DNA from 3 places in the Bradyrhizobium sp. Pa8 genome. Region 3 is predicted to be linked to each of the others. Evidence: predicted binding sites of a transcription regulator. Region 3 holds the regulator's gene; each other region holds the start of a gene.

Region 1 (5,080 bases), 170 kb from region 3:
CGGAATCACCGCAATGAAGCCGCTGATGGAGTCGACGACCGGGCGGATTGACGGCATCGGCCGCGCCTTGCCGGCAAAAGCCGCGCAGGCTGCGACGAGCTCGGCTTCAGTCCTGCCGGGCGCCAGCGCTGTCGGCGCCTTCAGCGTGCCGTGGAAACCGTATTTGCGGGGATCGGCCGTGACGTCGCGCCAGTCCGGCGCAACACGCGATGCGTCGGCAGGGAACGGCACCTCGTCGCCCGTGTAGACATCGTAGCCGAGCAGCTCGGCGCCGAAGCGGGTGAGGGCGCTGTCGGCGCCGGCGGCAAAGTAGATCGCGTAGCGGGGAAAATCTGTCATTGCCTGAGCATAACCGGTTCAGGCTGCAACAACAGCCTCGCGCGGCGTCGCCGCCGCAGCGAGCAGTCGCGTCGCATCGGTGAGATGTACGAGCTTTCCGCCTGATACCACCGCGATCAGCCGCGGCCGCAGCGGCACGCTGTCGTCGACCAGCAGCATGTCGGCGCGGCGTCCTTCCGCGAGCACGCCGCGATCGGCAAGGCCGGTCGCGCGGGCCGGTCCTGCGGACACCAGGCTCCAGGCCTCGGTCAGCGGCAGCACGCCGTCGGCGGCGAGGCGGAACGCGGCGAGCAGCTGCGCGGGATAGTAATAGTCCGACGCCAGCACCGAGCAGAGGCCCTTCGCGATCATGTCGGATGCCCGGGTCCAGCCGGTATGGCTGCCACCGCGCACGACGTTCGGCGCACCGTAGACGATGGCATCGCCCTGGTTTGCAGCCGCCCGCGCGGTCTCCTCGTTGATCGGAAACTCCGCGATGTCAGCGCCCAGCTCGCGAAACCCCTGCCGCATCGCCGGCGTCGCATCGTCATGCGAGAGCATCCGCACCTCGGCCGCGCGAGCAGTTGCGGCGAGCCGCGACACGGAAGCCGGCACTTCACTGGCGCGCGAAAGCACACGCTCGACCAGCCGGTCGAATTCCTCGCCCGAGAGGCTGGTGCGCTCGACCATGCGGTTGCGCTTGCGCGGCTTGGCCATGTCGGCAACGGTGCCGTCCATGTGGTCGTTGAAGGCGAACAGGTCGACGCGGCCCTCGGTGAGCCACTGGCCGATCTCGGTCTCGGCATCGAGATTGTAGGTCTCGTGCCGCAGGTGGAAACGGGTGTCGGCGGCGAATTGCGGGCGCTGCCGCTCGATCGCCTCCATCAGGGCGCGCGCATTGCCGGCGCTGCGCAGGCCAGGCTCCCACGAGCAGGTCGTGGCGTGAAACACGGTGGTGATGCCGTTGCTGATCGCCTGGCGGTCACTGTCGGCGAGCGCGACGTCGATCGGAAAGTCGACGCCGGCGCGCGGCATCATCTGGCGCTCGAAGGCATCGCCATGCAGATCGACGATGCCGGGCAGCACCAGCAGGTTGCGCGCATCGATCGCCAGCCGCGCACGGCCGCGAGAGGCATCGACCTGCGCAATGTCCGCGCCGGACACGAGAATGGAAGTTTCGACGAGCTCGGAGCCGATCAGGGCCCGGCCGCCCTCAAGGAAGATGTCTGTCACGCGACCGCGCTTCGTTTGCTGGCAGGAGAACGGGTGAGGGAGCTTGTCCGTGCTTCATATGTCGAGAGGAAATCTTCAATCCCGAGCTTGCGGAAATCGGGCAGTGCTTCACGCAACTTGTCGTGATCCCAGTCCCACCAGGCGAGCCGCGCCAACCGTCCGGCGACGTCTTCCGAGAACCGCCGCCGCACGATGCGTGCCGGATTGCCGGCGACGATGGTGTAGGCCGGCACGTCCTTGGTGACGATGGCGCCGGCCGCGATCACCGCGCCGGTGCCGATGTTGCGGCCCGGCAGCACGATCGCGCCATGGCCGATCCAGACATCGTGGCCGATATGGACGTGATGCTGGCGCCGCCAGTCGAAGAACTCGGTGTCGTCGCTCTCGCCCTCGAAGTAGGCGCTGGAACGATAGGTGAAATGCGCCTGCGTCGCGCGATGCATCGGATGATTGCCGGGATTGATGCGCGTCATCGCCGCGATCGAGCAGAATTTTCCAATGGTGGTGTAGGTGATCTGGGCGTCGTTCACGACATAGGAGTAATCGCCCATCGTGACTTCATGCAGGACGGTCCGCGCGCCGACTTCGGTATAGGTGCCGAGCCTGGTCTCATGCAGCTTCGCCGAAGGGTCGATGGTCGGTTGAACCGAGAGCGTTTTGCCGGCCATGCTACATCCGATAGGTCGAGGGCGGGCGTACCTCTTCGAGCGGCCTGATGACAATGTCATGACGATGCGATGACAAGGGAAGAGGTGTGTAGGATCGCCGCACCGCAACGCCGGTGTCACACAAGTGTCAAGTGCCAGCGTTAGCGGTGGCAGCCAGCTACTCTGGAGCCCTCTATGCTGGTGGTTGAAGGTCTGACGTGCCGCTTTGGCGCAAAAGCCGCGGTGGACGACGCTTCGTTTCAAATCTCCCCCGGCGGCTTCGTCGGCGTGATCGGACGGTCCGGCGCCGGCAAGTCGACCATGCTGCGCATGATCAATCGCCTGGCGACGCCGACGCAGGGCCGCATCCTGTTCGACGGCCTCGACGTCACCGCGCTGCGCGGCAAGGAGCTGCGGCAGTGGCGGGCGCGCTCGGCGATGATTTTCCAGCAGTTCAACCTGGTCGGCCGGCTCGATGTGCTCACCAACGTGCTGATGGGGCGTCTTGCCACGATGCCGGCCTGGCGCTCGCTGACGCAGACCTGGCCCGAGCACGACAAGGCGCTGGCGATGTCGGCGCTCGAACAGTTCGATATCGCCTCGCTCGCCGCCCAGCGCGCCGACCAGCTCTCCGGCGGCCAGCAGCAGCGTGTTGCGATCGCCCGCGCACTGGTGCAGCAGCCCGACATCATCCTCGCCGACGAGCCGATCGCCTCGCTCGACCCGCGCAACACCAAGATCGTGATGGATGCGCTGCTGCGCATCAACAAGCATTTCGGCATCACCGTGCTCTGCAACCTGCATTCGCTCGATCTGGCGCGCAGCTATTGCGACCGCCTGATCGGCATGGCGCAGGGGCGCGTGGTGTTTGACGGCGCGCCGGCCGAATTGACCGACCACGTCGCGCGCGAGCTCTACGATCTCGAAGCCTCCGACGTCATGGGCGGAATGCCCGTGCCGGTGCCTGAGGGTGTGCCGGCGCTCGGAACGGCCGCGGCCGCCTGAGCTGCGCCTGTAGTTGCCAAATTTTGCGTCAACCGACCCCAACCGATGAAGAGGGTATCATGATCACTCGCAGACTGGTTCTTGCCGGCGCCGCCGCGCTCGCGTTCACGACTTCAGCCTCCGCCGACGACTGGAAAGCCAAATATCCCGAGCTGACCTTCGCGGTCGTCCCGGCCGAGAACGCCTCAGGCGTGACCGAGCGCTGGGCGCCGTTCATGAGCTATCTCTCCAAGGAATTGGGCGTAAAGGTCACGCTGCGCATCGCCAACGATTACGCCGCCGTCATCGAGGGTCAGCGCGCCGGCAACATCCATATCGCCAGCTACGGCTCGGCGTCGTTCGCCCGCGCCCGCCTGACCGGCGTCAAGACCGACGCATTCGCCAACGACATCAACGCCGACGGCTCGACCGGCTATTATTCGGTGTTCTTCGTCAAGGCGAGCAGCGCCTACAAGAAGATCGACGACCTCAAGGGCAAGAACCTCGGCCTCGTCGATCCGAACTCGACGTCGGGCAACAACGTGCCGCGCTTCGAGCTCGACAAGATGGGCATCCCGGATGCCGACACCTATTTCAGCAAGGTCGTCTTCACCGGCAGCCACGAGAACGCGATGCTGGCGCTGTCGCAGGGCACGGTCGACGTCGCGGCCAACCAGTGGACCACCGACGACGATTCGACGCTGGCGCAGATGCTGACCAAGGGCATGCTGAAGAATGCCGACGGCTCGGCGATGAAGAAGGACGATTTCCGCATCATCCACAAGTCGGCACCGATCATCAACGGTCCCTACGCCTATAACTCCGATCTGCCGGACGACGCCAAGGCGGCCATCGCCAAGGCCTTCTTCGACGCGCCGGCAAAGGACAAGGCGGCGTTCGATCGCCTCCAGGACGGCCAGAAAAAGGGCTTTAATCACGCCACCACCAAGGACTGGGACGGCACGATCGAGCTGATCAAGTTCGTCGACGCACTGCGTAAGAAGAAGGCGTCCTGAGTTTCGGGACGATAGCACTGGAGCCGGGTCGATGGACCCGGCTCTTTCTCTTTTGATCGGCCACTCCTCATCCGATGACCGTCGCGGTTTCGATCCTCCCCGAGCAGCAGCTCGCCGTGCTCAACGCGGCCTATCGCCAGGCGGTCGCGCGCAAGCGTCTTCGACTCCTGTTGGGGCTGGTGACCTTTGCCGCTGCGCTGTTTCTTGCCGCGATCGGCGCGGAAGTGAACCTGCGCACCTTCTTCGCCCATTTCGGCAATTTCATCAGTTATTTCGACCGCATCCTCACGCTCGACAGCGGCCAGCGGGTCTGGACCGACGCCGGCGAGTGGCTGTGGGGCTGGCGCAAATGGCTGAAGATGCTGGGCGAGACGCTGCTGATCTCCTATGTCGGCACGCTGATCGGCGCGACCTTCGCCTTCGCCTTGAATTTCTTCGCGGCCGAGAACACCTCGCCGTCGCCCTGGCTGCGCTTTGTGGTGCGTCGCCTGCTCGAATTCGCCCGCACCGTGCCGGGCATCGTCTTCGCACTGATCTTCGTGATCGCGTTCGGCCTCGGGCCGATGGCCGGCGTGCTCGCGATCGCGATCCACTCCACCGGCGCGCTCGGCAAACTGTTCTCCGAGATCGTCGAGAATGCCGACATGAAGCCGGTCGAAGGCATCCGCTCGACCGGCGCGAGCTGGCTCTCCTGCATGCGCTTCGCCGTGGTGCCGCAGGTGACCGCGGGCTACGCCAGCTATGCGCTGCTGCGTTTCGAGATCAATGTCCGCGAGGCCTCGGTGATGGGCTTCGTCGGCGCCGGCGGCATCGGCCAGGAGCTCGTCGTCGCCATCCGCAAGTTCTATTACTCCGACGTCAGCGCCATCCTGCTCACCATCA
Region 2 (5,080 bases), 4.1 Mb from region 3:
TCGCGATCGGCGTGTTCACCGCCACGTCGGCGGTGCCCTCGGGGATCAGGATCTTGCCGAGCGTCCCCTCGTCGGTCGCCTCGACCTCCATGGTCGCCTTGTCGGTCTCGATCTCGGCGATGACGTCGCCGGACTTGATAGTCTCGCCCTCTTTCTTCAGCCACTTGGCAAGGTTGCCCTTCTCCATCGTGGGCGACAACGCGGGCATCAGCACTTGAATTGGCATATCGACTCCAAAAGAAAGCTTGCGCGCGTTCAGCGATAAATGTCGGTCCAGAGCTCGGCGGCATCCGGCTCGGGATCATGCTGGGCGAAGTCGGCGGACGCATTGACGATGTCGCGGACCTCGGCATCGATCGCCTTGAGATCGGCCTCGCTCACCTTGGCCGCGAGCAGGCGGTTGCGCACTTGCTCGATCGGGTCCTGGTCGTGGCGAACTTTTTCGACCTCTTCGCGCGTTCTGTACTTGGCGGGGTCGGACATCGAGTGGCCGCGATAGCGGTAGGTCTGCATCTCCAGGATGAAGGGACCCTTGCCGGCGCGGCACCAGGCCGCCGCCTCCTCGCCCGCGGCCTTCACGGCGCGGACGTCCATGCCGTCGACCTGCATGCCGGGGATATTAAAGGACGCGCCGCGCTTGGAGAAATCCTGCTGCGCCGAAGCGCGCGACACCGAGGTGCCCATGGCGTAGCGGTTGTTCTCGATGACGTAGATCACCGGCAGCTTCCAGAGCTCCGCCATGTTGAAGCTCTCATAGACCTGGCCCTGGTTGGCCGCGCCGTCGCCGAAATAGGTGACGCTGACATTGTCGTTACCACGATAATGGTTGGCGAAGGCCAGACCCGTGCCGAGCGAGACCTGGGCGCCGACGATGCCGTGGCCGCCGTAGAAGTGCTTCTCCTTGCTGAACATGTGCATGGAGCCGCCCTTGCCCTTGGAATAGCCGCCGCGCCGGCCGGTGAGCTCGGCCATGACGCCGTTGGCCTCCATGCCGGTGGCGAGCATATGACCGTGATCGCGATAGCCGGTGATGACCTGATCGCCCTGCTTCAGGGCCATCTGCATGCCGACCACCACGGCCTCCTGGCCGATATAAAGGTGGCAGAAGCCGCCGATCGCGCCCATGCCGTAGAGCTGGCCGGCCTTTTCCTCGAACCGCCGGATCAGGAGCATGTCGCGGAGCGCTTTGAGCTCCTGCTCTCTGGTGAATTCCGGGGGCGAACCGCCGTCGGTCTTGTCCTGTGGAGTGCTTGCGGCGGCTTTCTTGGGTGCGGCCATGGGAATTCCGGGTCAGAGAAAACTTCAGCCCTCTCTAACCCAAGTCAAACGCCCTTGGAAAGGACCGCGGCGGCATGGCACGACTTTCATTATGCCGCACTGCAACGTGGCCGAAACTTTGCAAAACCTTTGGCGCCGATCGGGCAACTTTAGCTCACCGGTCAGCGAAGGGAACGTGAGCAGCCAACGCAGAGAAATCGGACGCGCTGTTTTGTATCCGAAATCCCACGCGCGTCCGATTCGCCGTGCCTGCCTTACCAGCCCAACTCGCGCAAATACGCCGCGCGGGCGGCAACGCCGGTATGCGTGAAGTCGCTGAAGACCCCATCGACGCCGAGCCGGTAGAATTTGAGATATTCAAGGCTCGGGTCGCTGCGATAGTCGGCGGCAAGATATTTCTTCTCGTTCCGAAACGTGAAGACATGCACGAAAAGACCGAGCTTGTGCGCGTCCGCGACAAGGCTGGTCGCGTCCTGCGTCGAAGCCTCCGGCGTCGATCCCTTGTAGGGCGTGCCATCGGCGTTGCTGTCCTTCCACGGCGCGATCTTGAGCGGAATGATATAGGCCTTCCACGGACCGATGCCGTCGGCGTAGGTCTTGATCTCGGCAAGCCCCTCGGGCGTCAGCATCGCATCGTACAGGCGCGCATCGCCCGCAACCGTCCAGTCGAACGGGCGCGAATTCGTGATGTTGTTGAGGAGAACCTTGCCGGTTTTGAAGTCGATTCCGTTGCCGTCGACGAGTTGAACCTGCCGCGTCTGGAGGCCGTGGCCTCGCATATATTTCAGGCTGCCGGGTTCGAAGCTCTGGACCAGGATGGGAGCGTCCTTGGTATTGAGGCCGTTATCGCCAATGATCTTGATCAGGGCATCTTCGAGCGGACGGCTGCCGGCCGCGCCGCAGCCATTGGCGATCGCCTGGGCATTGTTCCAGGTCGGGTTCTTGGTTTCGGGATAGACGAGGATGATCCGCCCGGTCTCCTTGCTCTTGACCTTGGTGATGTCGATGACGTCCTGGAAGCTGATGATCGGGAGCTTGCCATTGAAGACTTTCGGCCGCTCGTTGGCCGCGTCGTAGGTGGTGCCGCCGATCCATTGCTTCAGTTCGGTCATGGTGAAATCGCTGATCGACCAATCGTTGGTATGATCCTCGCCGTCCACGATCAGCGACTTCAGCACCGATTTGGGATCAGCCGGGTCGCTGAGATCCGTCAGGTAGTCGGCAGGGACGCCGGTAGCCGACGGGGCCTTGACGCGCACACCGGGCACGGTCCGCTTGCGGGCAGCGACGGCCGCATTGGTCTTCGCCACCTCGGCAATGTTGGTGTTGTCGCTCAGCCAGGGGTTATGACGCACGACCAGAACGCAATCCTTGGTCAAGTGCAAATCCTCTTCGAGCGCATCGGTCCCGAGCGCCGCGGCGAGGTCGTACGACGCCTCGGTCTCTTCAGGTACCAGGCCCGGCAGGCCGCGATGGCCAAGGACCAGTGGCGCCTTTCCATCGACGGTCAGGAAGGGCTTGGCGCCGGCTGGCGCCGGGCCGGACTGTGCAAAGGCCATCGACAGCGGCAGCACCGCCGCGCCGAACAGCATCGCTGCGACACCTATTGTTTGTCCTGAACGACTGTTCCGCATCACCAAGCCTCCGTCTTTGCCCGGCATCGCTTCGAGTGCCGCGGGCGCCGAACCGAATATGGTCGGCGCTGTCGTCTTGTCTCAAGACTCTGACAGACGGATGACGACGGAGAGGGCAGCGCAAGGTTGCGCCGCCCTCTCCTGCCCGATCAGATCTTGCCCAATCAGATCTTGCCGATCAGAAGAAGCCGAGCTTCTTCGGGCTGTAGCTGACCAGGAGATTTTTGGTCTGCTGGTAGTGGTCGAGCATCATCTTGTGGGTCTCGCGACCGACGCCCGACTGCTTGTAGCCGCCGAACGCGGCATGCGCAGGATACGCATGGTAGCAGTTGGTCCAGACCCGGCCGGCCTGGATGGCCCGGCCGAAGCGGTAGCAGCGGTTGGCATCGCGGCTCCAGACGCCGGCCCCTAAGCCGTAGAGCGTGTCGTTGGCGATCGCGAGCGCTTCGTCATCGGTCTTGAAGGTCGTGACCGAGACGACGGGACCAAAGATCTCCTCCTGGAAGATTCGCATCTTGTTGTGGCCCTCGAACACCGTCGGCTGGACGTAGAAGCCGCCGGAGAGGTCGCCGTCGAGCTCGGCACGACCGCCGCCGGCCAGCACCTTGGCGCCCTCCTGCTTGCCGATGTCGATATAAGAGAGGATCTTGGCGAGCTGCTCGCTGGATGCCTGCGCGCCGATCATGGTGTCGGCCGCGCGCGGGTCGCCCTGCTTGATCGCGGCGACGCGCTTCAGCGCCCGCTCCATGAAGCGGTCATAGATATCGGCGTGGACCAGCGCCCGGCTCGGACAGGTGCAGACCTCGCCCTGGTTCAGCGCGAACATCACAAAACCCTCGATCGCCTTGTCGAAGAAGTCGTCGTCCTCGGCGGTGACATCCTTGAAGAAGATGTTCGGCGACTTGCCGCCGAGCTCGAGCGTGACCGGGATCAGGTTCTGGCTGGCATATTGCATGATCAGCCGGCCCGTCGTGGTCTCGCCGGTGAAGGCGATTTTCGCGATCCGCGGGCTGGACGCGAGCGGCTTGCCGGCTTCGAGGCCAAAGCCATTGACGATGTTGAGGACGCCGGGCGGCAGGAGATCGCCGATGATCTCGGCCCAGACCATGATCGAGGCCGGCGTCTGCTCGGCGGGCTTGAGCACGACGCAATTTCCGGCGGCGAGCGCCGGCGCGAGCTTCCAGCACGCCATCAGCAGCGGGAAGTTCCAGGGGATGATCTGGCCGACCACGCCGAGCGGTTCGTGGAAATGATAGGCGATGGTGTCGTGGTCGATCTCGCCGATCGAGCCTTCCTGCGCGCGCACCACGCCGGCGAAATAGCGGAAATGATCGATCGCGAGTGGCAGGTCGGCGGCGCGGGTCTCGCGGATCGGCTTACCGTTGTCCCAGGTCTCGGCAACCGCAAGGCGCTCCAGATTCTCTTCCATCCGGTCGGCGATCCGGTTCAGGATCGCGGCGCGCTCGGCGACGCTGGTGCGTCCCCAGGCGGCCTTGGCGGCGTGCGCCGCATCGAGGGCGGCCTCGACGTCCTGCGCATCGGAACGCGCGATCTTGCAGACGATCTGGCCGTTCACCGGCGAGGCGTTGTCAAAGTACCTGCCGGAGATTGGCGCGACGAATTTGCCGCCGATGAAATTGTCATAGCGTTCGGCGAAGGGAACCTGGGTGACGCCGAGGAATTCCACCTTGTTCATTGATCACTCCCGATGTTTGCTGTTTGCGCAATTCGTCGCGTGTTCACGACTTGCGCCGACGATGTCGCGGGAGCGTTTTCCTGTCAGCCCGGGCGTGAGCGATGGCCGGCCCGACCTGTCGCAGTTCTGCGACAGTCGTGGGCGAGGCAAGCAGCTGGGTGGAACGCTCGCAGCCTCCACACCGTCATTGCGAGCGAAGCGAAGCAATCCAGACTGTCTCCGCAGAGGCAGTCTGGATTGCTTCGTCGCTTCGCTCCTCGCAATGACGCTGGAGCTCAGTGCTTCAGCTCGAACCGCTTGAGCTTCCTGTGCAGCGTGGCGCGACTGACGCCGAGCGCTTTGGCGGCGGCAGAAACATTGCCGCCTGCGCGTAGCAGCGCTCGCTGCAACACCGCGCGCTGGCCGCCCGCAAGATGGTCATGGGCGGTATCGCCGCCGAGGAGGTCAGCCGCGGGCACCGGCTGCAAGGGAC
Region 3 (5,080 bases):
GCCTGCCGCGCTCGCTGGTGATCAAGCGCATCGCTTATCGCGCCGCGCGCTCCGGCCTCATCACCGGCGTGATGCTGGCCACCGCCCGCGTCGCCGGCGAGACCGCGCCGCTGCTTTTCACCGCGCTGTCGAACCAGTTCTTCAGCCTCGGCCTGAACAAGACGATGGCGAACCTGCCGGTTACCATCAACAACTTCGTGCAGAGCCCCTACGCCTACTGGAAGCAGCTCGCTTGGAGCGGCGCCTTGCTGATCACTTTGACCGTGCTTGCCCTGAACATTGGCGCGCGCATTCTTAGCGCCGAGAGGACTGCAAAATGAGCGAAATGTCTGTTTCCGTCAGTACGCCCGCCGTTCAGCACGGCTCGCAGCCGCTGCCCGAGGCGCCCGCCAAGGTGACGGTTCGCAACCTCAACTTCTACTATGGCGAGCACCACGCGCTGAAGAACATCAATCTGGCGCTCGGCACCAACCGCGTCACGGCGTTCATCGGCCCGTCGGGCTGCGGCAAGTCCACCCTGCTGCGCATCTTCAACCGGATGTACGACCTCTATCCGGGCCAGCGCGTCACGGGTCAGCTCATGCTCGACCAGACCAACATCCTCGACCCCAAGCTGGACCTCAATCTGCTGCGCGCCCGCGTCGGCATGGTGTTCCAGAAGCCGACGCCGTTCCCGATGACGATCTACGAGAACATTGCCTTCGGCATCCGTCTCTACGAGAAGATCTCGAAGTCCGAGATGGACGACCGCGTCGAGAAGGCGCTGCGCGGCGGCGCGCTGTGGAACGAGGTCAAGGACAAGCTCAACGCCTCCGGCCTGTCGCTCTCCGGCGGCCAGCAGCAACGCCTCTGCATCGCCCGCACGGTCGCGGTGCGGCCCGAGGTGATCTTGTTCGACGAGCCCTGCTCGGCGCTCGACCCGATCTCGACCGCCAAGGTCGAGGAGCTGATCCAGGAGCTGTCCGAGAACTACACGATCGCGATCGTCACCCACAACATGCAGCAGGCGGCGCGCGTCTCCGACAAGACCGCCTTCATGTATCTCGGCGAGCTGATCGAGTTCGACGACACCAGCAAGATCTTCACGTCGCCGACCGACCGGCGCACGCAGGATTACATCACCGGCCGGTTCGGCTGAGGAGACGGAACATGGGTTCTGAACATACCGCAAAGGCCTTCGACACCGACCTCCAGGAGCTCACGCGCCTGGTCGCCGAGATGGGCGGCATCGCCGAGCGCATGATCGTCGACTCCGTCGACGCGCTGATCCGCCGCGACGTCGCGCTCGGCCAGCGCGTCGTGACCATCGACGCCGAGCTCGATGCGCTTCAGAAGAAGATCGAGGAGCGCGCCGTGCTCACCATCGCGCGCCGCCAGCCGATGGCGGTCGATCTGCGCGAGATCGTCGGCGCCATGCGCGTCGCGACCGATCTCGAGCGGATCGGCGACCTCGCCAAGAATATGGGCAAACGCGTCGCGGCGCTGGAGACCGATTTCCATCCGCTCAAGCTGTTCCGCGGCCTGGAGCACATGACCGACCTCGTGCAGCAGCAGGTCAAGTCGGTGCTGGACGCCTATGCCGCGCACGATCTGCCGGCGGCGATGGCGGTGTGGAAGGGCGACGAGGAAGTCGATGCCATCTGCACCTCGCTGTTCCGCGAGCTTCTCACCTACATGATGGAGGATCCACGCAACATCTCGTTCTGCATCCACCTGATGTTCTGCGCCAAGAACATCGAGCGCATCGGTGACCACGCCACCAACATTGCCGAGACCGTGTTCTACATGATCGAGGGCCACGCGATCACCGACAAGCGGCCGAAGGGCGACATGACGACCTTCGCCACGACGGTCCCGAACACTTAAGGAGCGACGACACCATGGGCGCACGCATTATGGTGGTTGAGGACGAGGAAGCTCTCACCGAGCTTCTCCGCTACAACCTCGAAGGCGACGGCTATGACGTCGAGACGGTGATGCGCGGCGACGATGCCGACACCCGCCTCAAGGAGCACATCCCTGATTTGATCGTGCTCGACTGGATGCTGCCGGGCCTTTCCGGCATCGAGCTGTGCCGGCGGCTGCGCACCCGGCCCGAGACCAAGCAGCTCCCGATTATCATGCTCACCGCGCGCGGCGAGGAGAGCGAGCGGGTGCGGGGTCTTGCGACCGGCGCCGACGACTACATCGTCAAGCCGTTCTCGGTGCCGGAGCTGCTGGCACGCGTGAAGGGCCTGCTCAGGCGCGCCAGCCCGGAGCGGCTCGCCACCGTGCTCGCCTATGGCGACATCGAGCTCGACCGCGACAAGCGCCGCGTGGCGCGCTCGGGCCGGCCGATCGATCTCGGTCCGACCGAATATCGCCTGCTGGAGTTCTTCCTGGAGCATCCCGGCCGCGTATTCTCGCGCGAGCAGCTGCTCGACAGCGTCTGGGGTCGTGACATCTACATCGACGAGCGCACCGTCGACGTCCATATCGGCCGCCTGCGCAAGCTGCTCAATCTCGGCCGCGAGCAGGACCCGATCCGCACCGTCCGCGGCGCGGGCTACGCACTGGACGATCGCTTTGCGAAGGCGGAGCAGGCGTAAGCTTTAGCGGGTGTTGGTTTTAGCGAGCTGCGGCTCAGCCGTCGTCCCGGGGCGCGCGCAGCGCGAGCCCGGGACCCATAACCACAGGACGTGGTTTGGCGAAGACTCGAAGTGACCATCTCGCGCAACAACTGCGCCCTGTGGTTATGGATCCCCGCGTTCGCGGGGATGACACCGAGTCATTGGAGCCGTCATCGCGTGACGGCGCCGTCTTGGCAATCAGTGAATTCCGATAACTCAGCGCGGACCCGGCTTCGCCGGCGCGCGCCGGCGATCGGCCGCGGGCTGATACGCCACGCGCGAGTGCTGGGCGCAGTAGGGCAGGCCTGAGAGCGCCTTGCCGCCGCAGAAGAAGAAATCCGGGCTCGAGGGATCGCCGACCGGCCAGTGGCAGGTGGCCTCGTTCAGCTCCAGCAGCGACAGCCGCTGGCTCATCGGCACGACGTTGTCGTAGGTGACCGGTTCGGCCTCGACCTCGACTTCGAAGGCCTGCGCCAGCGCGGTGTTGCCGCGTGCGATCGGCCGGGTCACCCGCATCATGTGCTGGGCGGGGCGCGCCTTGCGCGGCCGGGGCGCTGCCGATGAAGGGCTCTTGGCGCGGCCCGACAGGCCGAGCCGGTGCACTTTGCCGATCACGGCATTGCGGGTCACATTGCCGAGTTCAGCGGCGATCTGGCTGGCCGAAAGTCCGGCCTCCCAGAGCTTTTTCAGCTGCTCGACGCGATCATCCGACCAGGTCAAAACGGTCATTGCACCCTTTCCTTCGCCGGCGCCTGCCATCCTGGCGGCCGCACGGCGAATGCCTAAGCTTCGAAAAACCCGTGCCGCCAGAATCCCTTAAGGCTCGCCGGGCGCACCAGATGCGCCCGAACGCTTACGCCGGTACATGAGGACTTAGAGGATCAGAACTGCTGCACGAGATGTCGTATCTGACAAGCCAAACGCTACAATATGGCGTGACTCACGCGCAAGAGTCCGCCGACTCGCTTCCACATGTTCCGTGGCGGAAACACGCAAAATCGCCACCGCAAGACTACGGATTCTGCGTTTCGCGAGGCTTTCCGGGCGGCATTGACACCGGTTTCACCAGGCATAAGATAGTCGGGCGTGCCGCCCTTAAAAGGCGGCACGTTTCGTTTTCCGGGCCGGTCAATGGTGCGTTGCGCAATGCACGCTCACGCCGTCCGCAACATTCAAGTGATCGTCATGACTAACAGCGCAGCGCCGCATTTGCTCCCCGTTTTCGCCAGGTCCGACCTCGGTTTCGAGCGCGGCGAAGGCTGCTGGCTGATTGCGACCAACGGCGATCGCTATCTCGATTTCACCTCGGGCGTGGCGGTGAATGCGCTCGGCCATGCTCATCCTGCGTTGGTCAAGGCGTTGCAGGAGCAGGCCACCAAACTCTGGCACATGTCGAACCTGTTCCAGAGCCCGGACGGCGAGAAGCTTGCCGCGCGTCTGTGCAACGAAAGCTTCGCGGACTTCGTGTTCTTCTGCAATTCCGGCGCTGAAGCGCTGGAAGGTGTGATCAAGCTGGTCCGCCATCATCACTTCTCGAAGGGTCATCCGGAACGTTACCGCATCATCACCTTCGAAGGCGCCTTCCACGGCCGCACGCTGGCAACGCTCGCCGCGACCGGATCGGCAAAATATCTCGAGGGGTTCGGCCCGCCGATGGACGGTTTCGACCAGGTCCCGCATGGCGACATCGAAGCCGTCAAGAAGGCGATCGGTCCGCAGACCGCCGGCATCCTGATCGAGCCGATCCAGGGCGAGGGCGGCGTGCGTTCAGCAACGCCCGCCTTCCTGAGGGCGTTGCGCCAGCTCTGCGACGAGAAGGGCCTGCTGCTCGCGTTCGACGAGGTGCAGACCGGCATGGGCCGCACCGGCGATCTGTTCGCGCATCGCCGCACCGGCGTCACGCCTGACGTGATGTCGCTGGCCAAAGCGCTCGGTGGCGGTTTCCCGATCGGCGCGGTGCTGGCGACCGCGGACGCGGCTGCCGGCATGGGGCCCGGCTCGCACGGCTCGACCTTCGGCGGCAATCCGCTCGCGATCTCGGCTGCCAACGCCGTGCTCGACGTCATGCTCAAGCCCGGCTTCTTCGACCACGTGCAGAAGATGTCGCTGCTGCTCAAGCAGAAGCTCGCCTCCGTGATCGATCGTTATCCCGACATCGTCAGCGAAGTGCGCGGCGAAGGCCTTCTGATCGGCATCAAGGCCGTGGTGCCGTCAGGCGATCTCGGCGCGGCATTGCGCAACGAAAAATTGCTCACGGTCGGTGCCGGCGACAATGTCGTGCGTTTCCTGCCGCCCTTGATCGTCACCGAAGCCGAGATCGAGGACAGCGTCGGGCGGCTCGAACGCGCCTGCGCCGCGATCTCGTCCAGTCAGACCAAGCGGGCGGCAAGCTGATGAGCAAGTCCCCGAAGCACTTTCTGGATATCAACGAGCTCCCGTTGTCGGAGCTCAAGAGCATGCTCGCGGCCTCC

Evidence for each region. The regulator PhoB, encoded in region 3, activates phosphate uptake and scavenging genes when phosphate is short. The targets are predictions, from matches to a motif close to TGTCATNNANCTGTCAT.
Region 1: a site for PhoB is predicted at 2,278-2,294, ahead of phnC (phosphonate ABC transporter ATP-binding protein). Genes of this name have one in related genera too.
Region 2: a site for PhoB is predicted at 3,002-3,018, ahead of ACKWRH_RS24015 (glycerophosphodiester phosphodiesterase family protein). Genes of this name have one in related genera too.

Annotation. Positions count from the first base shown of each region.
Region 1 covers NZ_CP176767.1:9,072,878-9,077,957, reverse strand. The annotation lists gene ACKWRH_RS43150 (DUF1045 domain-containing protein) at 1-339, opposite strand, end outside; gene ACKWRH_RS43145 (alpha-D-ribose 1-methylphosphonate 5-triphosphate diphosphatase) at 358-1,551, opposite strand; gene ACKWRH_RS43140 (transferase hexapeptide repeat family protein) at 1,548-2,219, opposite strand; gene phnC (phosphonate ABC transporter ATP-binding protein) at 2,394-3,203, shown strand; gene phnD (phosphonate ABC transporter substrate-binding protein) at 3,263-4,198, shown strand; gene phnE (phosphonate ABC transporter, permease protein PhnE) at 4,273-5,080, shown strand, end outside.
Region 2 covers NZ_CP176767.1:5,171,219-5,176,298, forward strand. The annotation lists gene ACKWRH_RS24005 (pyruvate dehydrogenase complex E1 component subunit beta) at 1-226, opposite strand, end outside; gene pdhA (pyruvate dehydrogenase (acetyl-transferring) E1 component subunit alpha) at 256-1,278, opposite strand; gene ACKWRH_RS24015 (glycerophosphodiester phosphodiesterase family protein) at 1,533-2,912, opposite strand; gene adh (aldehyde dehydrogenase) at 3,091-4,608, opposite strand; gene ACKWRH_RS24025 (GAF domain-containing protein) at 4,884-5,080, opposite strand, start outside.
Region 3 covers NZ_CP176767.1:9,241,878-9,246,957, reverse strand. The annotation lists gene pstA (phosphate ABC transporter permease PstA) at 1-320, shown strand, start outside; gene pstB (phosphate ABC transporter ATP-binding protein PstB) at 317-1,138, shown strand; gene phoU (phosphate signaling complex protein PhoU) at 1,150-1,866, shown strand; gene phoB (phosphate regulon transcriptional regulator PhoB) at 1,881-2,588, shown strand; gene ACKWRH_RS43915 (GcrA family cell cycle regulator) at 2,826-3,338, opposite strand; gene ACKWRH_RS43910 (aspartate aminotransferase family protein) at 3,795-5,003, shown strand; gene argF (ornithine carbamoyltransferase) at 5,003-5,080, shown strand, end outside.